3 regions of the Paenarthrobacter sp. R1 genome follow, and region 1 is predicted to be linked to each of the others. Evidence: riboswitches for the same ligand, from Rfam matches in the RefSeq annotation. Region 1 holds a riboswitch; each other region holds the start of a gene.
What was found. A riboswitch is a leader RNA that binds a small molecule or an ion and turns the genes downstream of it on or off. The one in region 1 is predicted to bind cyclic di-AMP.

Region 1 (9,732 bases):
TCCTCGGCTCGATCGCCGTCATTGTGGCCGCCGTCGTCATCATGACCACGGGCTTCAGCGCTGCGGACCCCATCGCCTCCATGCTGATCGCGGTCATGATCATCCCCCGCGCCTGGCACCTCCTCCGCGACGTAGTGGACGTGCTGCTTGAAGCCACCCCCAAGGGAGTGGACGTCAACATGATCCGCGAGCACATCCTGGCCGTGGACGGAGTGGTGGAGGCCCACGACATCCATATTTGGACCATTACCTCGGGAGTGCCGGTGTTCTCGGCCCACGTGGTGGTGGAAGACGAACTTCTCAACGCCGCCGGCGCGGACAGCATCCTTGACCAACTGGGGTCCTGCCTGGGGAGTCATTTCGATACCGAGCACTGCACCTTCCAGCTTGAACCGGTGAGCCACTCGGAGCACGAATCCCACCAGCACGCATAGCTGCATTCGCTGTGCCGTGCCGGGCTTTGAAGTGCCTGTTCAGGCGGGCGTTACCGTTCCGGAGGCGCCGTCTACCGTGATGCGCTGGCCGGTTGCGATCCGCACGGTGGCATCGGGGACGCCCACGACGGCGGGAATCCCGTACTCGCGCGCAACCACGGCCCCGTGCGAGTTGGGACCGCCCATTTCCATGACCAGGCCTCCTGCCGTCAGGAAGAGCGGCGTCCAGCCCGGATCGGTTGAAGGCGCCACCAGGATTTCGCCGGGCTCCAGGTGGGCTCCTACCGGGTCCATGACCACCCTCGCCAGCCCCGTCACTGTCCCGGTCGATGCCGCACTGCCGGTGAGTACTCCCGCGGACGCGTTGGCCGCTGGCTCTTTGGCTCCGGGATCCACCACGGCTTCGGGTTCTGTTCCGTCCGAGAGCAGCATCCGCGGGATGTGGCGGCGCTGCAGCTCACGGTCGTAATCCTGGCGGCGTTCCGCCACCACCGGCTGGAAGCGGGTTCCGGCCAAGGCGAGTTCCACGTCCTCGAAGTCCAGGAAGAAGACGTCATCGGCCTCGTCCAAACGCCCTGCTTCTGCCAGTTCCCGGCCGATCCGCACCATGTGCCTCCGCACCTCGGCCAGACCAAGGACCAGGTTGTATTTGGGCAATTCCCGCAGGCCCGCGTAGCGGCGCGTGCGATCGAGGGCGAAGCGGATCACCGCGGCGTGAAGGGCGCTCTTGGTCCTGCCACGGGCCACCAGGCGTGCAACCTGGTCTTCGGCTTCGGTGGCGGCATTTTCAAACTGCCGGGGCGGGTCGGGTTGCGGCGTGGGTTCCGGCTGCCGTGGAGAACCTCCGGCCCCGGGAGCACCGCCGCCCTGCCCAAGCCGCAAGTAGTTCCCAAGAACTCCAAGAATGTGGGTGGGTTCCTCCGACCAGCGCGGCATCCCGATGTCTATCTCCGCGACGGCCCGGTCCCCGTATTCGGCAAGGAACCTCTCAAGACCGGCTTGCGGACGTGCCGGAAGCCCACCTGCCTTGTAGGCCTCCGCCAGTTCTGCGGCGCCACGGGAAACGAAGAACTCAACTGCTTCCGGGTCCTGTCCGATCTTGCTCGCCAACTCCCAGAGCGCAAGGTCCATCTCGGTGGTGACGTTATGGGGCAGGCCACGAATAACTGTTTGAAGTTCGTCGTAGGAAACGTCGGGACCCAGCAATTTCCGGACCAGTGCCAGCAGGGCAAAGCCAAGTGCCGGAAGGGGCAGGACCTGGGGAACTGTGGCAAAAATCCGCTCTCCGAGGATTCGCTCCACATGCTGCAACCTCTGATGGCTCGTGGCGGAGACGGGAAGATCGAAGGCGTCCTTCAAGTCTTGGCTGACCTTATCCAGTTGCCTCATGGCCGCTGCGGGCCTGAACAGACCCCGAAGGACCGTTTCCGGCACCCGGTATCTCGCTGCAACAGGAGCCACATGGCGGATCAGCTTGAAAGGAGTCTTGTTGGTCATGGCGAACCGGGGGTCTTCGCTGAGGCGCCGGATCAAAGCGGCGGACCGGGCCTCCATAATGTCGAAAATCCTGGGCGCAAGGGCCCTGCCCACCCTGCTCCGAAGCACTGAAGTGATGTCGAAGAAGATCCGCTGGCCAGCCTCGTAGTACGGCGAAGGGCCCGTGCGCGGGTCCGGCACGTCAAAGCCGGCCCGGCGGGCGACGCAGGAAGCAATCAGCCTGATTCCCGCCAGCCCCATGGGCGTCAGGGGCCGGGTGAGGCCCTGGGCCAGGCTGAAGTTCAAGAACGCATGCTCGCCCCCGGAAGACGGCGTCCTTGTTGGTCGCGGGTACAGGGTGGTGATGGGCCGCGCCTGCGTCAACCACAGCTTCCCGTCCCGGTCCATGGCCCACTCGGTGTCCTGCGGAGCTGCGTAGTGTTGTTCCACGCGGTCGCCCAAGGCCGCGAGCGCCCGGATCTGGTGGTCCGTGAGGCAAGGTTCCACCCGCGAAACTTCGCCGTCAGTCCCGATCGCCGCAGCGTCAAGCCCGGTCTTTCCAAGCTGTCCGGAGTGTTCAACCCGTTCAGTCCCCCCACCGGGCAGGGGCCGGATCTCGACTCTACGGTCACCGATGGTGCGCGTCAGGATCTGGAGGCTCCGGATATCCACCACGTACTGGTCGGGATTCACCGCGCCGGAGACCACTGCTTCGCCCAGGCCGGGACTCGCATCGATGACCGCCTCCTGCCGACGCCCGGTCAGCGGGTTGGCCGTGAACATGACGCCGGCGGTGGCGGCGTCGATCATCTGCTGCACTACAACGGCGAGCGCCACCGTCGAATGCCGGATCCCGTGTGCAGTCCTGTAACTCGCCGCCCGGTCAGTCCACAGGGAAGCCCAGCACCGGCTCACTGCGTCCAGCACGGCATCCACGCCAACCACATTCAGGAAAGTGTCCTGCTGGCCGGCAAAGCTCGCAAAAGGCAGGTCTTCCGCCGTGGCCGAGGACCGGACAGCAACCGGGACATCCGGGCCCAGCCTGTTGTACGCCGTGCGGACTTCTTCGGCCACCTCTGGAGGAACACCGGCAGCCAGCACTACGGAGCGGGCACGGGCCGCCAGGGCATCAAGGGAAGAATCAACGACGTCGGTCCCGTCCAGGGCAGCCAGCACCTCACCCAACGCTGCGCCGTCAAGCGCCCGGCGGTAGGCCGCCGTCGTCAGGCAAAATCCGGGCGGCACCGGCAAACCGGCGGTGGCCATTTCACCAAGGTTGGCGGCCTTGCCGCCAACCTCCGCCAGCATGCCTGAACGAATCCGGTCCAACGGAAGGATGAAACCGTACCCGGCTGTTGAAGCCTTCCCGGTTTGCCCGCCCTGCTGCGGCCCTTCCGCCGCTTCACCGTCCATGCCGCCGTGAAGCGTCAGGTCCTAGTCGTTGCCCAGCATGGGGCCGAACTTGGGCCTGTCCGCAAGCCTGGAGTCTTCGCGATCCGGGACCACCATGACCGGTCCCTTGGCGTGGTGCAGCACGCCGTCCGAGGTTGAACCGAGGAGCATTCCGGCGAACCCGCCGCGTCCACGGGTGCCCAGGACCACCAGTTCCACTCCCCTGCTGGCCTCCACCAGGACGTCCACGGGAGAGCCGTCTGTCAGCTGGGTTTCCACCGTGAGATGCGGGAAATGGCTGCGGAGCCAGGCAACGCCGGCATCCAGTTGGACCTTGATATCCGCGAACAGGGCATCCCTGTCCAAGGGGGCCGGCACCCAGGCCAGCGAGCCGCTGTACTGAGGCACAGCGCAGACTACCCGCAGCTTCGCGCCCATGCGTTCTGCCTGTTCAGCAGCCTCCAGGACCGCCACTCGCGCCTGTTCGGAGCCGTCAACACCAACTACAACAATGTTCTCCACAGTGCGGGGACCGGCCTTCGCGTGTTCGGCCTTGATGTGCTTGTCCTCGGTGCTCTGGCCCAGGCGGTCGGCGCAATACAACGGCACCGTCACTGTGGGGCACTTCGCGTGGGCCGGCAGCGCGCTGCTGACGGAGCCCAGCAGACGGCCGACGAATCCACCGCGTCCGCGGCTGCCCGAAACCAAGAGGGCGGCTTCCGCGGAGAGATCCAGCAGGACACCGGCGGCATCCCCGTTCTCCACCGAGGCGTCAACGTCGATGTTGTAGCCGGAAACCTTCTCCACGGCCTGTTTGGCGATGGCTTCGGCGCCTTCCCGGATCATCGAGTCGTCCACCGTTGCGTATCCGCCGTCCAACCCTGAGGCGGCGAAGATCGGCACTGAATAAGCGGTCACGATGTGCAAGGGAAGTTGCCGGCGTTCGGCTTCACGCGCTGCCCACACCAAAGCGCATTGTCCGTGTTCGGAGCCGTCCACTCCAACCACGATGCCGCCCGGTGCTACTGCTTCCGCGTCACCGCCGCGGGGATGTTCAACGTGACTACCGTGCTGGTCCATTTGGGGCCCGCCTCTCCACCTGCTGCTTGATGTTCCGGCCATTCTGCCAGAGGTTCAACGTAGGGGTGTTACACCTCACGTTGTGCGCTAATGTCCGTGAACGAGGAAGCCACGGGACTTCCTCGTCCAATGCCAACTATTCTCGTTTGCTTATAGCGAATCAAGGCGGCTTTTCCGCTATCTGCATAACGGTCCGGGCTCGGTTTCAAGGCCCTCCCGGGACGCCCCGGGAAGAAGTAATAACACGCTGTCAGGAAGGCTACCCAACGCCCCAAAAGTTCTGTAGTGTTCGAGTCACCGAATGGCCGGGGAGAGTGTTCCAGAACACATACCGGCCATTTATTTGCGACCGTTTGGGGGAACCGGAAGCGTCCAATCCTGCCTTTGGGCACGTACGTCAAGGAGGAACCACGCAGTGTCACTCATGCCTGATTCCGCCACGGAGCGAACCACCACCGTGGTGATCGGAGCCGGACTCTCAGGCCTCGCCGTGGCCAGCGAACTCAGCCGCTACGGCGTGGGCTCGATCGTGGTGGACGGCTTCGGCCCACTGGCACAGACGGGTCCTTCCGTGCATACCGGCATGCTGCAACGCTGCGAGGTAGCCGATCCCGCTTCCATGCTGGAACGGAACCAGATCCTCCGCCACCTGCGGAACTACGCGGCCAGTCACCACCTGGATGTACGCAACACCACCAAGGCGGTCCGGCTGGACCTGCTCACGGCTGCAGAAACTCCCCTCGCATCCCCTCGTCAATGGGCCGTCCACACGGCGCACGGCATTCTCCTTGCCGACCACGTTGTAGTGACGCGTTGCGCGCAGAGCCAGCTACGCAAGATGCTGGCCGAGCTGGGGATTGCCGTTGGTCAGAACCTTGTGGCCGCCATGCGCGCGGTGGGCATGCATCTGGTGGGAGTGGGAGAACTCATCACTCCAACCCCCAAGGAAGTCCTCCGCCAGGCCAAGGCGGTGGGGCAGGCCATCTCTTCGAAGGTGGCACTTCCAGCAGCGCCCGGCCTCGCGATCGCCTAAGCCCGGCAACCCCCACAGCGGCACCAAGGCAGCCCGGAAACAGGGCTCTTGGAGCAGGGGCCTTAGACCAAAAGCCTTAAACCAAAAAACCGGCACCCCGGGAGGAGAAACCTCCGGGGTGCCGGCCTTTTTGTGAAGCGTGAAGCTTATGCGCCGGCGCGGACGTACGTGAGCGGGCCGGTTGCGGTCAGCCAGCTGATCGGGTGGATGCCGGTCTGGTTACCGTTGATGCCACCGGAGATGGCCTGGCCATTGCCGATGTAGATGGCAACGTGGCCGGACTGGACGATCATGTCACCGGGCTGGGGATCACTGACAACCTTGCCGTAGTTCATGAATTGCATGGGTGCAAGGTCGCCCACCGGGATACCTGCGGAGCCGAGGGCCTTTTCGACCATGGCGGTGCAGTCCTGCATGACACCGATCTGGGCGTAAGCCGAGGCAACCATTGCTGCGCTGACGCCGCCAACAGCGGGTGCCGGGGCAGGTGCTGCGGGAGCAGCAGCGGCAGGTGCGGAAGCAGCAACCGTGGCGGTAGCGGCGGGAGCAGCAGCCTTGGCTGCGGCCTTCTTGGGAGCCTCAACAACCGGAGCCGGCTTCTCGATGACCGGTGCTGCCACGGAAGCAACAGCGGGACGCTCGAAGTTGACGGTGGCCGTTGCTGCGGCAGTGACAACCTTGTTGGGGGTTTCGGCAACGGTTTCAGCAACCGTGGCGGGGCTGGAGTCCCGCTGGACCGGAGCCTGTGCCGGAGTTTCGGCAGCGTGCGCAGCAATGGAACCGGTCAGGACAAGACCCGAAGCTGCAGCGATGACGGCTGCCTGGCGGCCAGCGCCTGAAGCGTTGCTGGCAACTGCCTTGGAGATGGAGATGAACGGATTGGGGCGTACGCTGTCCGCCTTACGACGGCCGCGAAGAATGCGTGAAGACATGAAAGAGCCTCTCCCGATGCCTGCGAGGTTAGCTGTCGGATTCGGATGGGAGTCACCCGGCCACTATCCACCGCTGTTCAGCGGAAGCTTCGTGGCTTCACCCCAAGGCGCGCTCATTGGCGGCCTAAAATGGGTTCCCCGTCTCTGCCGTAGGTATGTCTGCGAACGGATTCCGACCTGCGGCAGAGCTAGGCAATCAGGCCGGAAGTGCGCCGAATGCGGATCGGGCACAGGTACTACCGTACGCGATGATCACGGCAAAGTCACATTTAAGTAACGAGAAGTGGGCGTCGAGCGTGTCGCAGTAACCGTTTCGAGATTTTCGCAGGTATGTAGAAAACCCCGTCATTCCGCGGATTTATCGCCCTCGGCATCATTGGAGGCAGCCAATTTCCGACGGGCTGTAACGGCCAGGAAAATAACGAGCGCAACAGCTAATGCAGCAAACGCCACGATGCTCCACGGGAACGGCTGGGAGGCGTCCGGAGCGGGTTCGCTGACGGGGGTTCCGGGGGCCGCAGTTCCTGCGCTCGGAACAGTGCCCGAACCTGCCTGGCCCGACGCGGACGGCGAGGCTCCCGCGGTGGCCCCCTCCGACGTCGTGCTTCCTGCTGTTGCCGTGAACGTAAAGGTGCCCTCGATGGGGTGCGAATCGGAGCTGACGACGCGCCAAACCACCGTGTACTGGCCCGCCGGAGCGCCGGGGCGCAGTTTTTGGACCGCCTGGTTGTCGATGATTTGCACGGCGCCGTCCGCCCAGTTCTCCCCGCCCGCGGTCACCGACATGCCCGAACCAATAGCCAGCGGCCGGTTATTGAACGTGACGGAGACCGATGCCGGAACTTCCGCAACCGTGGCTCCGCTGGCCGGACTCGTGGATTCTGCGGCGTCGTGCGCCGATGCCGGGGCGGCGCCGAAAAGCAGCGCCGAGGCGAAGGCGAGGGCAGCAACGACGGCGGCCAGGAGCGGGCGGATGGTGCGCATGGGGCGGTTTCTCCTAATGTTGGCTTCCTTACAGACTAGGCGAATCGTCAGGCCTCCCCGCACGGGCGGGCATAGGATTTGAGAGCACACTCACACGATCCCCGGAGACATCCATGCTTAAACAGGGTTCTGCAATCGACCGCTACTTCAAGATCTCCGAACGTGGATCCACGTATTCGCGGGAAATCCGTGGCGGCTTCGCGACCTTCTTTGCCATGAGCTACATCGTGGTCCTGAACCCCCTCATCCTGTCGGGGGCTGACTCGAGCGGGGCATCGCTGGGCTTCACGGCCGTCGCCGCCACCACGGCCTTCGTGGCAGGCATCCTGACCATCCTCATGGGTGCTTGGGCCAAGCATCCCTTTGCCGTAGCCACAGGTCTGGGCGTCAACGCGTTCGTGGCCGTCACCGTCGCCTCGCACCCGGGCCTGACATGGCCGGACATGATGGGCCTGGTGGTCCTCTCCGGCCTGACCATGCTGATCCTTGTCCTCACCGGGTTCCGGACCGCCGTCTTCAAGGCCGTCCCCGAGGCGCTCAAGACCGCGATCGTGGTGGGCATCGGTCTCTTCATTGCGCTGATCGGCCTGGTCAACGCCGGCTTCGTGCGCCGCATCCCCGACGCCGCCGGAACCACCGTTCCGCTGGGCCTGGGCGTGGACGGCAAACTCCTGGGCTGGCCGACGCTGGTGTTCGCGGTCGGCCTGGTCCTCACCATCGCGCTGGTGGTGCGCAAGGTACGCGGTGCCATCCTGATCGGCATCATCGTCTCCACCGCGCTGGCTGCGATCCTTGAATTCACCCTGCATATCGGCCCGAGCAACGACGGCACCACCATCAACCCCCGTGGCTGGTCGCTCGTGGCGCCCAAAGTGTCCGAGTGGGGCGCTCCGGACCTTTCCCTGATCGGCAAGGCCAACCCCTTTGGCGCCTTCGAACACCTTGGCTTCATCGGTGCCGCCCTGCTGGCCTTCGTGATCCTGCTCAGCATCTTCTTCGACGCCATGGGCACCATGGTGGGCCTGGCCAATGAGGCCGGAACCGTGGATGAGCACGGCAACATCCCCAATGTGGACCGCGTTCTCCAGGTTGATGCGCTCGGCGCGATTGTGGGTGGCGGAGCTTCGGTGTCCTCCAACCAGATCTTCGTCGAATCCGGCGCCGGCATTGGCGAAGGCGCCCGGACCGGCCTGGCCTCGATCGTCACCGGTGTCCTGTTCCTGGTGGCCATGTTCTTTACGCCGTTGATCAACCTGGTTCCCTTCGAAGCCGTTGCGCCCGCCCTTGTTGTGGTGGGCTTCATGATGGTTTCGCAGGTGGGCAAGATCGACTGGCAGGACTGGGGCGTCGGCATCCCGGCGTTCCTGACCATCGCCCTCATGCCGTTCACCTACTCGATCGCCAACGGCCTCGGCGCAGGCTTCATCTCCTACGTCCTGATCCGCACGTTCCAGGGCCGCGCCCGCGAGGTACACCCCTTGATGTGGGCTGTGGCTGCCGCATTCCTGCTGTTCTTCGGCATCGGCACCGTGGAGGAACTGCTCGGGGTGAAGTAACCTCATTCCGGTATTACAGACACTCCGGGCCCGGAACTGCTGGCATTGGCAGTCCGGGTCCGGTGTGCTTAAACCATGGAAACCAGCGCCCCCGCCGTAGACGTCACCCCCACCGCGTGGACCGGCCGCTTCGACGGCGACGGCCCCGAGCACCGCCGGTGGTGGCAAGCTGTGGCTCCCCACGCTGCCGGGACCGCCGCTGCCGGCGTGCGCTCCGCCGTCGTACTGGGCTTCTGCAGCGACGCAGGGGTTCGCCGCAACAAGGGGCGGGTGGGTGCTGCCGCGGCTCCGGCCGCGATCCGTGCGGCGCTTGGTCCGCTGGCGTTCCACCTGGACCGGGAGGTGTTCGACGCCGGTGACGTGGTGGTGGAGGGCGACCAGCTGGAGGACGGCCAGGCACGCGCCGGACGTGCCATCTCCGGACTGCTCGACGCCGGCAACCTCACCGTTGTGCTTGGCGGGGGCCACGAAACCGCGTTCGCCAGCTACCTGGGGGTGGCCGGCTCCGAAGTCCTGCGCGGCAAACGGCTGGGTGTGCTGAACCTTGACGCCCACTTTGACCTGCGCGACGAGCCCGTCCCGAGCTCGGGAACGCCGTTCCTCCAGATGGCCCAGGAGGAAGCCGCCGCTGGCCGGGAACTGCAGTACGCCGTCGTCGGTATTTCCGAACCCAACAACACGCGGACCCTGTTCGACACAGCGGAGCGGCTGGGCGTGAAGTATCTATTGGACGAGGGGTGCGCGCCGGAGGTCGTGGAGACGTTCGTGGCCGATTTCCTGGCAGGCATCGACGTCCTTTACTTGACGATCGACCTTGATGTGATGCCCGCAGCGGTGGCGCCCGG
Region 2 (9,732 bases), 2.2 Mb from region 1:
CCAGCAGTATCTGTCCGGTTTCGGAGTTCACGCTTAAACCGTGGACGTGGGAGCTGGGCAGGCCTGAGGCGGCGGGAGCGGGTGTGGCGCCCGGAGCGGCGGTTGCGCCCGGGGTGCATGCGGACAGCGTAAACAGCAGGGCGCTGGCCGCTGCGAGGGCAGCAACAGGCCGGTGACGGGGTGAAGAATGCAGGGGCACGGGAAACTCCAGGGGTGGGCCGGATGAACCGGGAAGAATGAAGGGGAGGTGCCGGCCCCCCGGGGGGGTGGGGAAGGGGCCGGCACCGGACTTATGCTGGCTACAGGGTGGCCAGCAGGTCTTTCATTTCCTGGATCTCGGCGTCCTGGGAGCTGACGATGTCCTCGCTGAGCTGGACCGCGTCCGCGTTCTTGCCGTTGGTGGTTTCAGTCTTGGCCATCATGACCGCGCCTTCGTGGTGGGCGATCATCTGGGTCAGGAACAGTTTGGCGGCTTCGGCGCTCTGGGCGGCCTCGAGTTTGGCCATGTCATCCTCGCCCATCATCCCCTCCATGCTGTGCGCAGAAGACATCTCGGTGGGCATCATCGTGGGCTGGCCCCAGCTTTGAAGCCAGCTGGTCATCTTTTCGATCTCCGGGCCTTGGGCTGCCTTGATCTTGGTGGCCAGGTCCGTCACAGCGGGGGGAAGGCCCGCTTTTTTGAGCATGATGTCGCTCATCGTTACTGCCTGGACATGGTGCGGCATCATCATCTGTGCGAACATCGTGTCCGCGTCATTGAACTCAGCCATAGCTGCTGCTGAAGTTGCCGGGGCGGAGTCCGATGACATCCCGGAGCTGCCGTGGTTCATGCCGGACATGCTGCCGGTCCCGGAACTGCCGGAGCCCGACCCGGCCGAGCAACCGGCAAGAGCGAGGGCTGCGGCGAGGGCGGCAGCAGAAATTGTCAGGGTCTTTTTCATGAAAATCAGGTCCTCAAAAGTATCAGCGGCGTCTGGGCGCCCTTGGTGATGGCATGCAGCGGCAAACCCGCGCCGGGCTCGGCTGTTTCATGCAGGTCATTGGCTGGACGGTGCGCCGGTGGAGAGCTCGGCGCAGAGGAGTGGTTTACGTCCGGCTGATACAGAGGTCACCGGGGGAGGGGCTGCCCGGTGAGTAGGAGTAGGTGCTGCTGAGAGCAGCGGCGGCACCAATAGCAGGCAGCTCATAGGGGGCTGTTCCCGGCATCGGGGCTGAGAGGGTGGTGTTTCCCGGGGCCAGGACGCAGGCACCGTCGCCGGCCGACATTTCCGGGCACGAACCTGCCGGGGCGCAGGTAGAAGAAGAGCCACCGGTGACCGCAGTCTCAATGGCGGCCGCGCCGGTGGTCGTCCCCGTTACATGCGAGTGGCCGGCCGGCATGGCCTGCAGCTGCAGCGTGGAGGGGCCTGCCGCTGTCATGCCAGGGCCTGGTGCCATGTGGTGGGCACCGGTCATGACGTGCATGCCGAAAATGCCGGCAATGATGGCCAGGGCCGCGGTCAGGAATCCTGCCCGCAGGAGGAAGGCGGTGAAGCGACCATAGGGTGTCGTAGTCACAACTTCCTCCTTTCCGTGCAGGTTCGATGTCATAAGGGTACCGGCAAGGGGGTGTTGTCCCTTCCGGTTACCGCCTTTTCAACGCGTCTGGATGGGATTTGGTTTCACTGTTTCCACCGGCTAGTGATGAACGGGGCGATCCGCGACGCCTGTTCAGGAGCGGATTCCGGCCGCCCGTGTGCCAGCGGGACCGGTGGCCCGTCCATTGCCCTCCTCCCGGGGTGCACAACGCCCCCGGGAGGAGGTCCGCAGTGGAAGTGTGGAAGTGCGGATGTTAGGTGCTGGCAAGGGTGTAGCCAGCGGAGGTGACAGCCTCCCGCACGGCTGCCTCATCGGCCCTGCCTCCCACCAGCAGGCGGGAGCGGCCGCCGGGGACGAGATCAACGGAGGCCGATTCCACACCATCAAGGGCAGCGACGGCCTTCTCAACAGTCTGCACGCAATGCCCGCAGGTCAGACCATCCAAAGCGAATTCAACGGCGCCGGTGCCTGCGGCTGTGGTGGGCTCAGAGGAGGCTTCGGTCGAGCAGCAGCTGCACCCCGATGCGGAGGAGGCCAGCGGCAGCTGGGTACGGTTTTCGGTTCCACACATGTCAGTTTCCATTCCTTGACGAAGGAGTAATGGGCGCTGGGGTTGAACGGCTGTGAGAGGCGGTGCGGTGCACTGCCGGGACATACCACTTCACGGACAACACCCATAGCTTACCCCTGGGGGGTATCTCCAACAAATGGGACACGTGTGACGTCGGACTCGCCGTTATTCAAATGTGACAAATGCTGCTTGTGTGAACTACGGTCTAAGCCGTGCCGGTTTCGCCGAATGCGGCACTCCCGAGTCGATTGCCTAACTCTGCCGCTGCCCGGGATCCGTTCGCAACTTTCGTCCGGCAGAGACGGGGAACCCAACAACGGCCTGCTTAAAGCGGGTCTTGGGGTGAAGCCGTGTCTGGTGCGTTTTGCGTACCGGCCCGGCCGGGTGTCTCCCATCCGAATCCGACAGCTAACCTCGCAGGCAGTGGGAGAGGCCCTTTCATGCCCATTCGCAAAGCTCACGGCCGCCGCCGTGCGGTCCCTGTCCAGACCAGCGCCCTCGCGGTACTGTCCAAATCCGTCGCTGCAAACGCCGGCGGTGTGGGCCGCCAGGCCGCTGTCATCGCGGCAGCGTCCGGCCTTGTCCTGACCAGCGGTATCGCCGAGCAGGCAGCCGCGGCCCCGACTCAGCGCGATGCGGAGCCGACCTCGAACCTGGAACTCACCAGCCAGGTACAGACTCCCCTCAGCGCGGACGCCACAGTCCAAATCTCCTTCGAGCGTCCTGCCGTGGAGACCACGCCTGCGCCCGTCGTAGCAGTAGCCAAGCCAGTCGTCGCTGAGGCGCCTGCAGCCCCTGCCGTCACCGCGCCGGCTGCACCTGCTAAGGCTAAGGCGCAGATCACCGTCACGCCTGCAGCGGCTCCTGTTGGGGCGCCGGCCGCCGGCGGCGTCAACGCCATCATGGTTTCCTCCGCCTATGCCCAGATCGGCATGATCCAGGACTGCACACGGCTGGTGGAAAACGCACTCAACGCTGCAGGGATCCCGGTCGGAGACCTCGGCCCGATGCAGTTCATGAACTACGGCACCGTTGTTGCCGATCCCCAGCCCGGCGACATGGTGATGCAACCCGGGCACGTGGGAATTTATGTTGGCAACGGCCAGGTCCTCAGCTCCGGCCTGAACGGCAAGAACGAAACCGCCGTCCACCCGCTGACCTGGATGACCTCCAAGGGCGCCGTCACCTTCGTCCGGGCCGGCAAGTAAAGCGCTGAGGGGCCTGTGAGTCACTGCCTTGGGGCGGTGACTCACAGGCCTTCAGCATCCCTTGCTGACACCGGGGACTACACCTTGTGACGCCGCCCGAAACGGCGCAGCCGCAGTGAGTTGCAGACCACCAGAACTGAACTGGCTGCCATCGCGGCCCCCGCAATCATCGGGTTGAGCAGCCCCAGGGCGGCGACCGGGATGCCGACGGCATTGTAGAAAAATGCCCAAAACAGGTTGGTCTTGATCGTCCCCAAGGTTCGACGGGACAGTTTGATGGCCTGCGCGACCTGGCCCAGGTCACTTCCCATGACCGTAAGATCCGCGGCAGCGATGGCGACATCCGTCCCGCTGCCCATGGCAATGCCAAGGTCGGCCTGGGCCAGCGCCGCCGCATCATTCACCCCGTCCCCGGCCATGGCAACAGTGGCCCCGCTGGCCTGCAGCCCGCGGATAGCCTCAACCTTGCCTTCGGGAAGCACGCCGGCGAGCACGTCTTCTGCGGGGATGCCCACTTGCGCTGCCACTGCCGAGGCAGCCGAGGCGTTGTCGCCGGTCAGCAGTATCGGCCTAAGTCCCAGCTCCTTGAGTTGCGCGATCGCGGCGGCAGAGCCGGGCTTGAGGGTGTCCTTCAGCGCAATGAGGCCTGTTGGCTCCCCGTCTACGCCGACCCAGATGACAGTCGCTCCGGACTGCTCCTGGGCGGACAGAGCTTCGTAGTGGTCCGGCGCCGGGTTAATACCGTTCTCCACCAGCCAGGCCGCCCGGCCGGCAACGACCGACCGGCCGTTGACGGTTCCTCGGACGCCCCCGCCGGGTGCACTGTAAAACCCTGCGACAGGCAGCAGAGGCGCCTTCTCAGTCGCTGCGCGTGCGATGGCATGAGCAATGGGGTGTTCGCTGGCAACCTCGACTGCTCCGGCCAAGGAAAGGATCTCTTCTTCGGTGGCCGAAGTAAAGGAGTGCACTCCGGAAACGGAGAGCTGGCCTGTGGTTACGGTGCCGGTCTTATCCAGCACGATGGTGTCTACGGTCCGAGTGTCTTCCAGGACCTGTGGGCTCTTAATGAGTATGCCCAACTGAGCGCCACGGCCGGTCCCCGTGAGCAATGCGGTCGGCGTGGCCAGCCCTAACGCGCAGGGGCACGCAATCACCAGAACCGCCACCGCAGCAGTAAAGGAGTGCTGCAGATCAGTAGTGGAAAAGAACCATGCGCCGAAGGTCACTGCGGCGAGAACCAGCACGACGGGGACAAAAACAGAGCTGATCCGGTCCGCCAGCCGGGCAATCGGGGCCTTTCCGCTCTGGGCCTGGCTTACCAGCCGCCCCATCTGCGCGAGAGTCGTTTCACTGCCCACCCGGGTTGCCTTGACCAGCAACCGCCCGTTGGCATTGATCGTTGCGCCGATCACGGTGTCATCAACACCTACATCGACCGGCAATGATTCTCCGGTGATCAGGGATGTATCCACCACACTTTGGCCTTCGACAACGAAACCATCGGTGGGTATTTTCTCGCCGGGGCGGACGACGAACACGTCACCGGGCTCGAGACGGTCCGCCGGAATCCGGGACTCGACGCCGTCCCGGAGGACCGTAGCCTCCTTCGCCCCGAGGTCCAGCAAGGCATGAAGTGCGCTTCCTGCCCGCGACTTCGCGTTTGCTTCCAAAAAGCGGCCGAGCAGCAGGAAAGTGGTCACGACGGCCGCGACTTCGAAGTACAGGGCATGGGCATCCATCGCCATTCCCGTGTGCGCGGTCAGGTTTGGGTCAGCGAACAGCTGCCATGCAGAGAATAGAAAAGCAGCACTGACCCCGATGGAAACCAGCGTATCCATCGTTGACGCAAAGTGGCGCGCGTTGACAGCCGCAGCATGGTGGAACGGCCATGCAGCCCAGCTGACGACGGGAAGGCTCAGTGCGAAGACGGCCCATCCCCAATGCGGAAACTGTACTGCCGGGACCATCGAGATGACGACGACCGGTAATGTGAGGGCCGCAGCGAGCAGCAGCCGCGGAAGCAGCACCGACCCGGCCGACCTGGTTTCCCGGTCTCCTTCGAGCAGTCCCTCCGCCATGGTCGTCCCGGCGTCGGCGTCCTGTACATCCCGGGAGCCTCCTGATGCCTTCAGCGCCGCCGAATAACCGGTTGCCGTTACGGTGTCCAGGATTTGCTGGTCCGTGATGGAGTCCGGGACAGTGACCTGCGCGGACTCCAGCGGAAGGTTCACGCTCGCCTCGACGCCGTCAAGTTTTCCCAGCTTGCGTTCCACCCGGGCAACGCAAGAGGCGCAGGTCATGCCCTGGATGTCCAGTTCAATGACCCGGGTGCCGGTAGCTAGAGTTTCCGTAGCCACGCTCAGACCCTGTCGGGGACGACAGCGTAGCCGGCTTCAGCGATGGCCTCTTGGACTTGCCGTGTGTCCAGCTCCGCTCTCGAAGTGATGACGGCGCGGGAAATGCTGTCTTTGTTCAGGTCGATAGCCACTCCCTCGACACCTTCAAGCTCCTGGAGCTCTTCGGTGACTGAAGCAATGCAATGGTTGCAGTGCATGCCTGAGATGTTGACGTTCGTGGTGACGCTCATGGCAGTCTCCTCTTTTCTAGCGCAGCAGGCGTCCGATGGCCTCTGTCGCTTCTTTCACTTTGGCTTCGCCGGCCGCATCTGATTCGGCGGCGGCATTTACCACGCAGTGGCCTATATGCTCCTCGAGCAGCCCAAGGCTGACCGCGTGCAACGCCTTATTCACTGCTGCGACCTGAGTCAGGATGTCAATACAGTACGAATCCTCATCGACCATACGGGCGATACCGCGTACCTGGCCTTCGATACGCTTCAGCCTGCGCAGGTACGCTTCTTTGCCACCGCTGTATCCGTGGCCGCCGGCCGGCTGGATGGCGTCGATGTTATCCCTTACTACGGCTTCTTCCTGCATATCCCAAATTTATACCCCGGAGGGGTATAAATCAAACGACGTTCGGGGCATCCGTCGCGGGCGCCAGGGACGTGGGCGTAGCCGCGCGGCCTAGATAAGGGGTGCCGCTCAATAAGCATTGGGTTTCCCCCTGCAACTGGTTCAGCCGCCGGTGCAGGCACCCAGACACTGGCCCTTATACCCGCACGGGTATATTGTGGGCAGTATTCGCCCAGCTATGGAGAACGCCGTGCAACTTGATTCAACTAAACTCGCACCCGTTATCAACCGCCTCAAGCGAGCCCATGGGCAACTCGCCGCCGTCACCCGGATGCTGGAAGATGGCCGCGATTGCAAAGACGTCGTCACCCAGCTCGCAGCGGTTTCGAAGGCCTTGGACCGGGCAGGGTTCGCCATTATCGCCACTGGTCTGGAGCAGTGCATCACCCGGGAAGATGCCAGCATGGACAAGAAAGACCTGGAAAAACTCTTCCTGTCTCTCGCCTGAGCCGCGACGACCGAAAATCCAACCCATGGAGGGAGCCGGCGCGGGCCGCTCCGGTTGTGGACTGGGCCCCGGAGTCCCAGGGGCGCATTATTCGCCATCGCTGCACCGAAGGACACGAACTGCCGCGGCTCCCGGGGCCGACCGCCGGTACCGAAGCCGATGCCATAGGAACGGAGAAGGAAAATGATGGGCGGATATGGTTCGATGATGGGCTTGACGTGGCTGTTCTGGGCGCTTCTGATTCTCGGTATCGTGCTGCTGGCGGTCCTTGCCGTACGGTTTTTCTCCGGCGGTATGAACCATGGTGGAACCGGGCGCGGGCAGGGCCCCGGCGCGGACGGTCCCGCTTCGGGCGCCGGTGCCGCCCGGCGGATCCTGGATGAACGGTACGCCAGGGGAGAATTGAGCACGGAAGAATACCGTGAGCGGCTCAAGGTCCTAGGGGACGATACCTGATGCAGCCTTTGAGCCGTCGTACTGCCCTGCTCCTGGGCGGTGCAGGGGCGGTGGCCACCGTGACCGGCGCGGCCGGCCTGCTGTGGGGCCAGGGCACGGGCGCCGGATTTCAGGCCACCGGTGGGCAGGAACTCAGTGAGCCGCAGGCCCTGCACAGTGCCGATGGTCGCCTTCAGGTGAAATTGTCAGCAGCCCGGGGCCGGGTGCGTGTGGCCGGCAGGGACGCCGACGTTTTCTCCTATAACGGGTCCCTGCCCGGCCCCACCCTGTTCCTGCGGCCCGGGGACCGGTTGAACGTGGCCCTGGAGAACCGGCTGACGGGCCCGACCAACCTGCACGTCCATGGCCTGCACGTCTCCCCGGAGGGCAACGGCGACAATCCGCTGGTCGCGGTGGACCCGGGAACGTCTTTTGATTATGAGTACCGTCTGCCAGCACACCATCCGCCGGGAGTGTACTGGTACCACCCACACCGCCACGGCAGCGTGGCCGACCAGATCTTCGGCGGCCTGTACGGGGCGATCATCGTCCGGGACCCCCAGCCCATACCGGTCAGCAGGGAACGTGTACTGGTTATCTCTGACATTTCCCTCACCGGCGACGGTTCCATCGCCGCCGTCTCGGCGATGGAGAAAATGATGGGCCGGGAAGGGAACCTGATCCTGGTCAACGGGCAGCCGAACCCGGCACTGGCCGCCAGGCCCGGAGATCGCGAACGGTGGAGGATCATCAATGCCTGCACCGCCCGCTACCTGAAACTGCGCCTGGACGGCCAATCCCTGCAGTTGCTGGGCCTGGATTCGGGCCGCTACCAGGAACCCCGGAACGTCGAGGAAGTGCTGCTGGCCCCCGGCAACCGGGCGGACCTGCTGGTCACCGCCGCGAAGGGTGCGGCCGCACTGCGCACCCTGCCCGCGGACAGGGGCAGCATGGGATTCATGATGGGCGGCAGCAACGGAGGCGGACCATCCCTGCCCGGTCCGGACGGGACGGTGCTGGCCACCTTTACTGTCAACGGCGCACCGACTGCCACATTGGGGCCGGTTCCCGCCCAGCCGGCACCGCGGGACCTCCGCGCCGTGCCGGTGACCGCGCACCGGGAACTGGTCTTCGCCATGGGCATGGGTATGGGCGGCGGGACGGGGTCGGGGATGATGAGCTTCAGCATCAACGGCAGGCCGTTCGACCCCGCCCGGGTCGACACCACCGTCCCCGCGGGCGCCGTCGAGGAATGGACCCTTCGGAACACGAGCCCGATGGACCACCCGATGCATCTGCACGTGTGGCCAATGCAGATCATTGACCAGGCCGGCCAGCCCGTGGAAACTCCCATATGGCAGGACGTGGTCAACATCCCGGCCCGCAGCAGCGTCCGGGTCCGGATCGCTTTCGATGACTTCACCGGCAAAACCGTCTATCACTGCCACATCCTGGACCACGAGGACAGCGGCATGATGGGCCTGATCGAAGCCCGGTAGCACAGTCACCCCGAAGCCCTTTGCACGCCTGAGAAAACCGATGAAGGAGCACAACCATGAGCTACGCACACACCATCACCGTCGGCCTGCCCTACCCCGAAGCGGTAACCCGGACCCGTGAAGCCCTTGCCGGGCAGGGGTTCGGCGTGTTGTCCGAAATCGATGTCCGCGCCACCTTCGAGGCCAAGCTCGGGTCCGACGCCGGGCAGACCCTGGGCGACTACCTCATCCTGGGCGTCTGCAACCCGGCCCTGGCGCAGAAAGCCCTCGCCGCGGACCCGGACATGGGATTGCTGCTGCCCTGCAACGTCGTCATGAGGCGCGGTCCGGACACCGGCACTACTATCATCCAGACCATCGACCCGCAGACCATGGTGCAACTCAGCGATGCCCCGGCCGTCGCCGAAGTCGCCTCGGACGCCGACCGCAGGCTCCTCGCAGCCCTGAAGGAACTAGTAAATGCCTGATACGGGCCAACCCGCCGAGGAGAGTGGGACCGTGGTTGGGTCCGCCCGGTCAGCGTGGCCCGGCGGGCATTCTGGCCCTCACTACCGGCCGGCGAGGCGACCCTCGCCGCAGGAAGTCGGAGTATCGCCGAAAGTGGTGCCGGGAACTTTGGCCCTTGCGGTGCCAATCGCACGGGGGACACACTGAGGGCATTATTGTGAAGAACCTGGTGGAGGGCGGTGCTCATGGGCGGCGATGAGGTGTTCAGGATCGTGGTGGGGGTGGACGGTTCTGCCCCATCGCGCCTCGCGCTGGAATGGGCGGTCGCTGAGGCGCGGCTGCGCCACGGCGATGTAAAGGCCGTGACTGCCTGGCAGTTCCCGCCCGTGACGGTCGGGATGGAAGGCCTGGTCCATGACCCGGAGATCTTTCCTCAGGCCGCCCGCCGTCTTCAGGACGAGGCCTTGAGGCGGGTGGACTGCGGGGACGTGAATGTGAGCGGTGATGTTGTCCAGGGTAGCGCGGCCGGCGTGCTCCTGAAGGCGGCCGGGAACGCCGACCTGGTGGTGGT
Region 3 (9,732 bases), 610 kb from region 1:
GGGGACGCCGGGTGTGAAACGGAGTTTCCAACCCATCTCTGCCGGCGTGTGGTCGCTCTTGGCGTTATTGCATTTCAAGCACGCCGCAACCAGGTTTTCCCAGGAATCCGCGCCGCCCCTGGATTTGGGGTGGACGTGGTCTATGGTGTGGGCTGTCTTACCGCAGTAGGCGCAGCGGTGGCCGTCGCGGCGGAGAACTCCGCGCCGGCTGACGGCCGTGATCCTGTTGTACCGCGGCCGGATGTAGCGATTGAGGAGGATCACGGACGGGCGTCCCAGAATCTCCTGCGGCCCGACGACAGGTTCGCCGCCTTCGGCCACTACGCTTGCTTTTCCGGTGAGCACAAGGACCAGCGCCCGGCGGAAGGTAACTACCGCCAGCGGTTCATATCCAGCATTCAGAACGAGTGTGCGCATGCACGTACCTCTTAACGGCCGCACCCGCCAGGGGCACGAGGGCCGGCTGCCCTCTGCATGTACGGGCTGTGGATCGACACCATAAGAGTAAGCACTTATATGCCATATCAACGAATTATCAGTGGAATTAGCTTGTGATGTCGCCCACAGGCCCCGGCCCTGCCCCTTAAGACGGAAATACCCCGCAGGTGAAACCTGCGGGGTATTTCCTCAAAGTTCGATCAGCCGTTGACCCGGATGAAGACCGGACCGGAGCCGACGTTGACGCTGAACAGAGCAGTGGTGGATCCGTTCCATCCGCCATGCACTGCCATGCCGTTGCCGACGTAGACGGCGATGTGTGCCTGTCCGGCCAGACCACCGTTGGCGTAGTAAGCGAGGTCGCCCGGCTGGGCTTCCGCTGCGCTGACCGTACGTCCAAGGGAAAGGTAACCCGCAGGCCAGTCATGGAAGTTGATACCCACGGCTGCGAGGGAGTTGGTGACCAACATGGTGCAGTCCTGGGTCACGCCGAGCTGGGCGTAGGCTGCAGCGGCAATGGCCGCACCGAGGCCACTGGAAGCAGCCGGAGCCTTTGCTGCCGGTGCAGCGTTGCTGACTGCCACGGTTGCGCCGCCAGCAGCGTTGGAAGCTGAGGCAGTGGCTTCCTGTGCGGAGCTCTTCGCTTCAGCCTTGGCCGGGGCTTTCTCCACGACGGGCGCGGGCGCCTCGACCGTGGTGACAACCGGGCTCTCGTAGGAGATGGCAACGGTGGAGTCAGCGGCGATGGTGGACTGCACGACGGACTGGATGTCCAGGGAGGTGGTTGAGGTGGACTCGCGATCCACATTGGTATCCGCCGCATTGGCAGCAACGCCACTGGTCAGGACCAAGCCCGAAGCCGCGGCGATGACGGCTGCCTGGCGGCCGACGCCACCGGCGTTCACCGAAACTGCCTTTGCAATCACGGCAAGTGAGCTGGTCTTGGGAGCCTCGGCCCGGTGCCGCGCAACCTTGTTTGCACTGGTCATGATGATCTCTTTTCGTTTCCGCGTGCTGCTGGGAAGCACGCGGGTCATGGGCAGGCCAGCACCCGGGGGGCGCGCTGGCTTACCTGGACGGTTTTTAGCGCAGGGTGAAGAAGGAGGAGGTTCCGGTAGAAGCTACCGAGTGAAGCAGCGTGCCCTGGCTGGGGTTCAGGGCGCTGACCATCATGCCGTTGCCGACGTAAATGCCAACGTGGGCACCGCCGTTCTGCATGACGAGGTCGCCGGGAGCGGGAGTGCTGGTGGGCTTCATGGCGGTCCATGCATTGACGCGGGGGATGCTGATGCCGGCCTGCGCGTAAACCCACTGGGTGAAGCCGGAGCAGTCCCAACCGTTGGGGGTGGTGCCGCCCCAGACGTACGGGTGGCCGATGCCGGTGTACGCGATTGCTGCGAGGCCCGAAGCCGCGGCGCTGGCTGCGGAATCCTTGGAGCCGGCGGACTTGGCGGTGACTGCGCCCTCGCCCTGGCCGGCATTCTGGTTGCCGTTCGCCTGGGAGCGCTGCGTGGTCTGGGAAGCGCGCTGGATCTTGGGGGCTTCCTTGGTAACCACAACGGGGCTCTCAAAGGAAACAGTGGCGGTTGGTTCCGCCGTGACGACGGCGGTGGTCACCAGCTGCTGTGCGCTGGACTCAGCCTTGGAAACGTCAGTATCCGCTGCCTGGGCAGGAAGGCCGACGCTGAGGACCAAGCCCGATGCTGCTGCAAGGACTGCGGCCTGGCGGCCGACGGTTCCGGCATTCGCTGAAACAGCCTTGGAAAGAGTGTTCAACGGGGTAACCGCCTGGGCGCGGTGGCGCGCAGAAGTAGTGCGTGATGACACGAAGGTAGCCTCTCCCAATGCCTGCGAGGTGAGCTGTCGGATTCGGATGGGAGTCATCCGGCCACACGCCGTTGGAAGCGTTTGTGACTTAACCCCAAGGCCCTCTTTCGAAGACCAAAATTGGTTCCCCCGCCCCTGCCAGACGAATTATGCGAACGGACCTTGAGTGGTGGCAGAGCTAGGCAATCCACCCAAGTGCATCGGCCCCCTAAAAAGCCGATGCGCTTTGTACGGTACAACAGTTGAACGCAAATGTCACATTCAGATCACGGGGCGTGTCAAGAATGCGAGAGACGACCATCAACTCGGGTTATAGCCAGCCCATGGGGTCGACGACTTCGCCGTTGACCTGGACTTCGAAGTGGAGGTGGCAGCCGGTGGAAGCGCCCGTGGTGCCGCTCAAGGCAACGGTGTCTCCGCGATTCACGGTGTCGCCGACCTTGACGTTGAATGACGACAAGTGGTTGTAGGTGGTTTCCAGGCCGTTGCCATGGTCCACCACCACGCGGTTGCCTCCACCGTATTCGTGCCAACCCGCAAAGGTGACCTTGCCCGCCGCAGCAGCGTGGACTGCCGTGCCGCACTGGGCCACGAAGTCCTGGCCGCGGTGGAAATCGCCGCTGCCGCCTGTCAGCGGACTGATGCGGTAGCCGAACGGTGATGCAGTGCTGAGGGTGTCCAAGGGGCTGGCCATGGTGCCCTTGGAGGAGCTGGCCTGGATGCTTCCCACGGACTGGGCGCTCAGCAACTGCTTGAGCTTGCCGTCGGGATCCGCCTTGGTTGCCACCGCGGCGCGGCTGAAGTCGATCTTGGCGGACGCTTCCGCGGAGACCTCTGGCTGGCTCCCGCCGCCCACGGCCAGTGCGGCCTCAGTCTGCCCGGACTCGGACGTGGCCATGACGGGACTCGTTGCAGGCAGGCCGACAGTGAGCGCAAGACCGGTAGCAGCGAGTGCTACGCCGGCCTTCTGCCCTACACCACTGGCTGCTGCGAAATCGGCCACCTGGCGCATCGGGCTCTTACGGCGGCGCACCTGACGCTGGGTGTCACGGGGCCGGATCTCCGATACTACGCGGGCTGGCCGCAGCTCAGTAGCGGGGCCGGTAGCGCGTCGACGGCCCCTGACGTTCTGCGAAGTCAAACTCTGTTCCTCTCTCAAAAGCCTGCGAAGTTAGCTGTCGGATTCGGATCAGAGAGTGCAAAGACCCGGCCCGCACGCAGCGCTCACGGCACACAGGTATCCCAGGAGGGAATTGCGTAAGTAAGGCACTGCTGCTGCGGACTTCACCCCAAGGCTGCTTCTCTAGGCAGCCGATTGTGGTTCCCCCGCCTCTGCCAGTAGATGTTTAACACCCCTGATCTGCTGGCAGAGCTCGGCTCCAGATCAGGTAACGCTTTGATATCGGCGCTAGTAGATAACTATAGGGGATTAAGGCCCGCGGTAATAAATTCGTTATCTACAGGGCGGTCGTTTTTTGCCTGCTCCCCTTATCACCTATCCGCGGAAACCGCAGGTCACACCGCCGCGCGGCGGCGTGACGTGAGATCAACCACGCCCATGGCAAGGCAAAGGCGCCCACATGGAGTGAACGCCTGCACCCTGCCGGCCTTTCGCTTGCTAGCCGACTGCCACGAATACGTGGGCAGCTACTTCCGGCGGCAGCTCGAGGGCCCCTTCAATCCCCGGCACCCGGACGGAGATGTAGTCCCCCACGCGCTCCAGGGAAACGGCTGCACCCGGGCGGATGCCGCCCTCGTCCAGCTGGGTCAGGAGTTCGGGCTCAACCTGAATGGGCTCGGCGAGCCGGCTCACCACAACGCGGGAGTCGGCAGCGTAACCATCCATTGCCTGCAGGAGGTTGACGTCCGGGCGGAAGGGAGCTTGGACAGCGAGGCCGCCCAGGGCCTCCAGGCCGGGAATCGGGTTCCCGTACGGGGATTGCGTGGGATGCTCCAGCAGTTCATACAGCCTGCGTTCCACGCGTTCGCTCATCACGTGCTCCCAGCGGCACGCTTCGTCATGGACGTACGCCCAGTCGAGGCCAATGACGTCGGCAAGGAGGCGTTCAGCCAAGCGGTGCTTGCGCATCACTTCGGTGGCGCGCTTGCGGCCAACTTCCGTGAGCTCCAGGTGCCGGTCATTGGACACCACCACCAGGCCGTCGCGCTCCATGCGTCCGATCGTTTGGGAGACTGTAGGACCGGAGTGGCGCAACCGCTCAGCGATGCGGGCGCGGAGAGCCACGATGTTTTCTTCTTCAAGTTCCAAAATGGTCCGAAGATACATCTCAGTGGTATCGATCAGATCCGTCATCCAGCTCAGCTCTCCTCGAACGCAGTTCTTGCGTAATGTCCACCGTACCGCGTCCGTAGAGGCTGCACGTCCCCCTGCGCCACCCTGTGAACGCGTACCCCAGCCTAGCTTATTTGGAATTACTCTTGATAATTTTCGAAGGGTCACAAAGGTTCCGGGTACCTTGCCTCCACCCCCTTGACGACGGGAACGCGCGCGACCACGTTCCACGTGGCGGACTATGACACCACCGGGTACGCGCACCCGCGCCTGTTCAGGCAGAATTGGGGGTGTCGAAGGGGCAGTTGATGCCACCTGCCACCTCCCCGTCTTTGACCGATACACATTGGAGCCACGCGTGAGCGACACCAGCATCACCATTCCCGCCGACCTGCTGCCCAAGGACGGAAGGTTCGGCGCCGGACCGTCCAAGGTCCGCCCGGAGCAGATCGAAGCCCTGTCCGCTGCATCGAAGACCATCCTTGGCACCTCCCACCGCCAGGCACCGGTCAAGAACCTCGTAGGCTCCGTTCGTGAGGGCCTCAGCCAGTTCTTCCGTGCTCCTGAAGGGTACGAGGTAGTCCTCGGCGTCGGTGGCTCAACGGCGTTCTGGGATGTCGCGGCTTTCGGCCTCGTGGAAAAGAAGGCCCAGCACCTGTCCTTCGGCGAGTTTGGCTCCAAGTTTGCAGCCGCCACCAACAAGGCTCCGTTCCTGGACGAGTCCTCCATCATCAAGTCCGAGCCCGGGACCCGCCCCGCTCCAGCTGCGGAAGCCGGCGTGGATGTATATGCGTGGCCGCAGAACGAGACGTCCACCGGTGTGGCTGCGCCGGTCAAGCGCGTTGCCGGCGCCGATGAGGGTTCCCTGGTGCTGGTGGACGCTACTTCCGCAGCTGGTGGCCTTGACGTGGATGTGGCTGAGTCCGACGTCTACTACTTCGCACCGCAGAAGAACTTCGCATCCGACGGCGGCCTGTGGCTCGGCCTCTTCTCCCCCGCGGCGCTTGAACGCGCTGCCCGCATCAAGGCAAGCGGCCGCTGGATTCCTGATTTCCTTGACGTGCAGACCGCCATCGATAACTCGAAGCTGAACCAGACATACAACACGCCTTCGCTTTCCACCCTGGTGACCCTGGATGCGCAGGTCCAGTGGCTCAACAGCAACGGCGGCCTAGACTTCGCCAGCAAGCGCACGGCAGATTCTGCCAGCCGCGTCTACTCGTGGGCAGAGTCCTCCGAATTCGCGACCCCTTTTGTTGCCAACCCCGAAGAGCGGTCCAACGTCATTGCCACCATCGACTTCGACGATTCGATCGATGCCGCGGCCATCGCCAAGGTGCTGCGCGCCAACGGCGTGGTTGACACCGAGCCCTACCGCAAGCTGGGCCGCAACCAGCTGCGGATCGCGACGTTCGTTGCGATCGAACCGGACGACGTCTCCGCCCTGCTCGCCAGCATTGACTACGTGGTGGGCGAGCTGAAGAAGTAGCCCCCACAAATAATCGGCGCCTGCCGGGAGAAGCTCCCGGCAGGCGCCGATTATTTTTAAAGTCTTGGTGGATCAGGCTTCCGGGGAGTCTGCAGGCTCCTGCACGGCGTCCTCGGCGTCCGCGTCGGCATCGTCCGCGTCTTCGGCCGGTTCATTCCTGGAAGCCTCGGCTTCAGCTTCTTCCGCCTGCACGGCTTCTTCCGGGACTTCTCCGGCGGTCTCCTCGACCAATGGCGTCTCGTCTTCCGGCCGGACCCGCTTGGCCCACGGGACCCACTCGGGCGCGAGGATGGAGTCCTCCGAGGGCAGCAATCCCAGCTCGCTCACGGTCACAATCTTGGAACGCGAGTTCCGGGTGACCACGGCGTACCACTGCCACCCGCCATAGCCGGGCAGCTTGGATTCGAACAGGTGGGTGACAACGCGGTCGCCCTCGGATTTGGCCCCGATGTGGGCGCCTACCTCGCCGGGCTTCGCGATACCCTCCACTGCTGTCCGGGCCACGTCGACGGCGGCAGCCAGGAACGCGTCCGGCTTACCGGTGCGCCACACCGGAACTCCGGCGCGGGGCTTCGGCGCAGCACCCTTCCGCGCGGGGACTTCCTTGGCTGCCGGGCCGGCCCCGCTCGCAGGGGTCTCCCCGTTGGCAGGAGCCTCGGCAGCGGAGGCAGCATGAGATGCGTTCCCGGCGGCCTGCGTATCCTGTGCGGATTCGGAAGTCATGGCTGTTCCTTAGGCTTCCAGCTCGTCGGCAACCTTGCGCAGTGCCGTACCGATTGCCTTCGCCTTATTGCCTTCCGGGTACTTTCCGGAGGACAACGTGCCGGAGAGGTTGTCCAGCACAGTGACCAGGTCCTGGACGAGCGGAGCGAGGTCCCGCGCGTTCATACGCTTGGCCTTGGCGATGGAGGGGGTCTTGTCCAGGATACGCAGGCCCAACGCCTGCGCCCCGCGGCGACCGTCGGCAACGCCGAACTCCACCCGGGTTCCCGCCTTAAGCTCGGTTACGCCCGCGGGCAGGGCCGTCTTGGGCAGGAATACTTCCTGGCCGTCTTCGGCCGCGAGGAATCCGAAGCCTTTGTCCTTGTCATACCACTTGACCTTGCCGGTGGGCACGTAATCAACCTTCTTCGTTCTTGCGTGGGAAACACGTCAGGCCGGCGCCGCATCCACAGGGTCCTGCGGGATCAGGGGCGACAGCCCGGTCCGTGTGGGTCTGCTCCTTCAAGGTTATCCTGCCCGGCCCCCTATTCCCGCTTTGGCGCTTCGCGCTTAGCGGAAGCGCACGGCAACCGGATACCTTTGGAGCATGACTTCCCCGGGTTACCGCCGCCCCCTGACTGTTGCTGCCGCCGTCGTCGCCTTTGTTTCGCTGGCTGCCGTGGCAGCGGTCATGGCCATTGCCTTCAACGGCGGGGCCGCACCCGTATGGGTTACCTCGACTGCACTCTACGGACTGCCGATAGCCTTCATCATGGCCGTTTTCCTGGTGGTGGACGCAGCCCGCCAGCGCCGGCGCCAATAGCCGCTGCGGCGGGACAGGCATCTGCGTGCCGCTGGCGGTAACGTTGAACTGATGTCCCTGATTCGAGCGCTCAGCAAGGAACTCGAGGCGCGCAGCGATGCCTCGCTGCGGGCTTTGTTTGCCGCGCGGCCGGACCTCATCTCCCCCATGGCGCCGGACTTTGCGGCACTCGCGGCCAGGGCCAGCGCCCGGGTCAGTGTCCAGCGGGCCTTGGAGCGACTCACCAAGCCGGAAATGCAGGTCCTCGAAACCCTCCATCTGTGTACCAACACAGACACCGGACACAGTGCCTCCGCTGCCGGCCTGAAGAAGGTCATTGCCGGGTCAACCTTGTCCGCGCTTGAACCGATCCTCGCGAAGCTGCAGGAACTGGCACTGGTCCATCGGGCGGAACCGCCGGCATCTGCCCACATGCCGGCAGGGTCCCGGCAGCGTTTCTATTTGCCCGTGGGCAGCCTCAAGGATGTCATCGGCATCTACCCGGCGGGCTTGGGCCGCAGCTACACGGAACTCGTCAGGCTGCAGCCGGCCTTTGCCCAGCGCGTGGTCCAGCTTGTGTCCGAACTGCACCACAGCGGCATTGACATCCATCCGGCCAGCACCCCGATGGATGCTGCGCTGTCCCTGCAGAAATGGACTTCCACGCCCGAAGGCGTCCGGGCCATCCTCGCCACTGCTCCGGAGAGGACCACTGCCCTGCTGGACAAGTTCGGCAGCTGGGCCATGGGCGCCGTACCCCAGGCGCAAAGGCGTGCTTCTGTGACGCACGAAAGTGCCGACGTCGGACCGATCGACTGGCTGCTGGCCCGCGGACTGCTGGTCCCCCTCGATGCCGGGCACGTTGAGCTGCCGCACAGCGTTGGCATCGCCCTGCGTGGCGGCGTCATTGTGAACGACTTCAGTCTGGCCCCTCCTGTGCCGGAACTGGGGCACACCAGTGGCGCCCTGCGGCGCAACGCGGCCATGGGTGCCATCGCGGAGACGCTCAGGCTGTGCAATGAACTGCTGTTCGTCGTGCGGGAGCAACCGTTGGCCACCCTTCGCAGCGGCGGCGTGGGCGTGCGCGAGCTGCGCCGGCTTGCCGAGTCGATCCGGTGCGGGGTGCACCAAACGGCTGTCCTGCTTGAGTTGTGCGCCCTGTCCGGGCTGTTGCGCCTGGATGTGGACAGCTCCACCTGGGTGCAGTCCCCGGCGCTCGAATGGCCGGGCCTGCCCCGCCAGGAGCAGTGGTTGTGGTTGGTGAATGCGTGGCTGGCCAGCGAACGCGCCCCGTCCATGGTGGGCCAGCCCATCGCAGGAAACACCGGGGGCTCCCACCACGGCGCGGCCGGCAGCACCATCAACGCATTGTCCGCCGAAGCCCAGCGTCCCGATGCCCCTGTTGTCCGGCGCAGGCTTCTGGAGATCCTCGACGAACTCACCGCCGAGGCGGCAGCGCCGGATGGAAAGGCGCCGGTGCTCGATGCCCGCGCGGTCCTCCAACGCGCGGAATGGGCGCAGCCCCGGATGGCCCGGCGGTTCAGTTCCCTGGTGCGCGGCATCCTGGAAGAAGCTACTCTCCTGGGCCTCATGGGTTCGGGGGCGTTCACGCAGCTCGGTTCGGCCATCGCGGCGGGCCGCCCCGAACATGCCATGGCCATCCTTGGCGAACACTTGCCCGCTGCGGTGAACCACATCCTGTTGCAGGCTGACCTGACAGCCGTGGCTCCCGGATATTTGGCGCCTGAGCTCAGTGAGAGGCTGCTCCGGATGTCCGACGCCGAAGGGCAAGGGCCGGCGTCGATCTACCGTTTCTCCCCCTCCTCCATCCGGAGGGCGCTCGACGCCGGAGAGGATGCGGAATCGCTGCTGGCGTTCCTTCGGGAGCACTCGGCCACCGAGGTGCCCCAGCCGCTTTCCTACCTCATCCAGGACACCGCGTCCCGGCACGGCCGGTTGCGGATCAGTTCGAGCGCGAGCTTCATCCAGAGCGACGACGAATCGGCCATCTCCGAACTGTTGCTGGAAGCCCGGACGTCGGCCCTGAGCCTGGTACGCCTCGCCCCGACTGTCCTGACCTCCTCGGCCAGCCCGCGGGAAACCGCCAGGGTCCTGCGCGAGCTGGGACTATCACCTGCCGTGCAGGACGCCGAACCCGCCGTCGTACGCCTGAAGCGGACC

Region 2: another riboswitch for cyclic di-AMP. It lies ahead of QN084_RS01095 (NlpC/P60 family protein); the one in region 1 lies ahead of QN084_RS13695 (NlpC/P60 family protein).
Region 3: another riboswitch for cyclic di-AMP. It lies ahead of QN084_RS16645 (M23 family metallopeptidase); the one in region 1 lies ahead of QN084_RS13695 (NlpC/P60 family protein).

Annotation. Positions count from the first base shown of each region.
Region 1 covers NZ_CP127115.1:2,807,337-2,817,068, reverse strand. The annotation lists gene QN084_RS13715 (cation diffusion facilitator family transporter) at 1-434, shown strand, start outside; gene QN084_RS13710 (PEP/pyruvate-binding domain-containing protein) at 474-3,323, opposite strand; gene QN084_RS13705 (universal stress protein) at 3,345-4,382, opposite strand; gene QN084_RS13700 (FAD-dependent monooxygenase) at 4,807-5,415, shown strand; gene QN084_RS13695 (NlpC/P60 family protein) at 5,562-6,347, opposite strand; cyclic di-AMP (ydaO/yuaA leader) riboswitch at 6,351-6,513, opposite strand; gene QN084_RS13690 (copper resistance CopC family protein) at 6,693-7,331, opposite strand; gene QN084_RS13685 (NCS2 family permease) at 7,445-8,887, shown strand; gene hutG (formimidoylglutamase) at 8,963-9,732, shown strand, end outside.
Region 2 covers NZ_CP127115.1:222,375-232,106, reverse strand. The annotation lists gene QN084_RS01115 (F510_1955 family glycosylhydrolase) at 1-199, opposite strand, end outside; gene QN084_RS01110 (DUF305 domain-containing protein) at 300-941, opposite strand; gene QN084_RS01105 (hypothetical protein) at 1,087-1,557, opposite strand; gene QN084_RS01100 (heavy-metal-associated domain-containing protein) at 1,832-2,149, opposite strand; cyclic di-AMP (ydaO/yuaA leader) riboswitch at 2,389-2,586, shown strand; gene QN084_RS01095 (NlpC/P60 family protein) at 2,590-3,357, shown strand; gene QN084_RS01090 (heavy metal translocating P-type ATPase) at 3,435-5,657, opposite strand; gene QN084_RS01085 (heavy-metal-associated domain-containing protein) at 5,717-5,944, opposite strand; gene QN084_RS01080 (metal-sensitive transcriptional regulator) at 5,961-6,293, opposite strand; gene QN084_RS01075 (metal-sensitive transcriptional regulator) at 6,511-6,780, shown strand; gene QN084_RS01070 (SHOCT domain-containing protein) at 6,964-7,236, shown strand; gene QN084_RS01065 (multicopper oxidase family protein) at 7,236-8,714, shown strand; gene QN084_RS01060 (DUF302 domain-containing protein) at 8,771-9,181, shown strand; gene QN084_RS01055 (universal stress protein) at 9,407-9,732, shown strand, end outside.
Region 3 covers NZ_CP127115.1:3,420,733-3,430,464, reverse strand. The annotation lists gene QN084_RS16660 (HNH endonuclease) at 1-417, opposite strand, end outside; gene QN084_RS16655 (NlpC/P60 family protein) at 639-1,427, opposite strand; gene QN084_RS16650 (C40 family peptidase) at 1,522-2,265, opposite strand; cyclic di-AMP (ydaO/yuaA leader) riboswitch at 2,270-2,429, opposite strand; gene QN084_RS16645 (M23 family metallopeptidase) at 2,576-3,406, opposite strand; cyclic di-AMP (ydaO/yuaA leader) riboswitch at 3,411-3,627, opposite strand; gene QN084_RS16640 (iron-dependent transcriptional repressor DtxR) at 3,884-4,579, opposite strand; gene serC (phosphoserine transaminase) at 4,917-6,047, shown strand; gene QN084_RS16630 (DUF3027 domain-containing protein) at 6,120-6,770, opposite strand; gene QN084_RS16625 (cold-shock protein) at 6,780-7,163, opposite strand; gene QN084_RS16620 (hypothetical protein) at 7,357-7,572, shown strand; gene QN084_RS16615 (helicase-associated domain-containing protein) at 7,624-9,732, shown strand, end outside.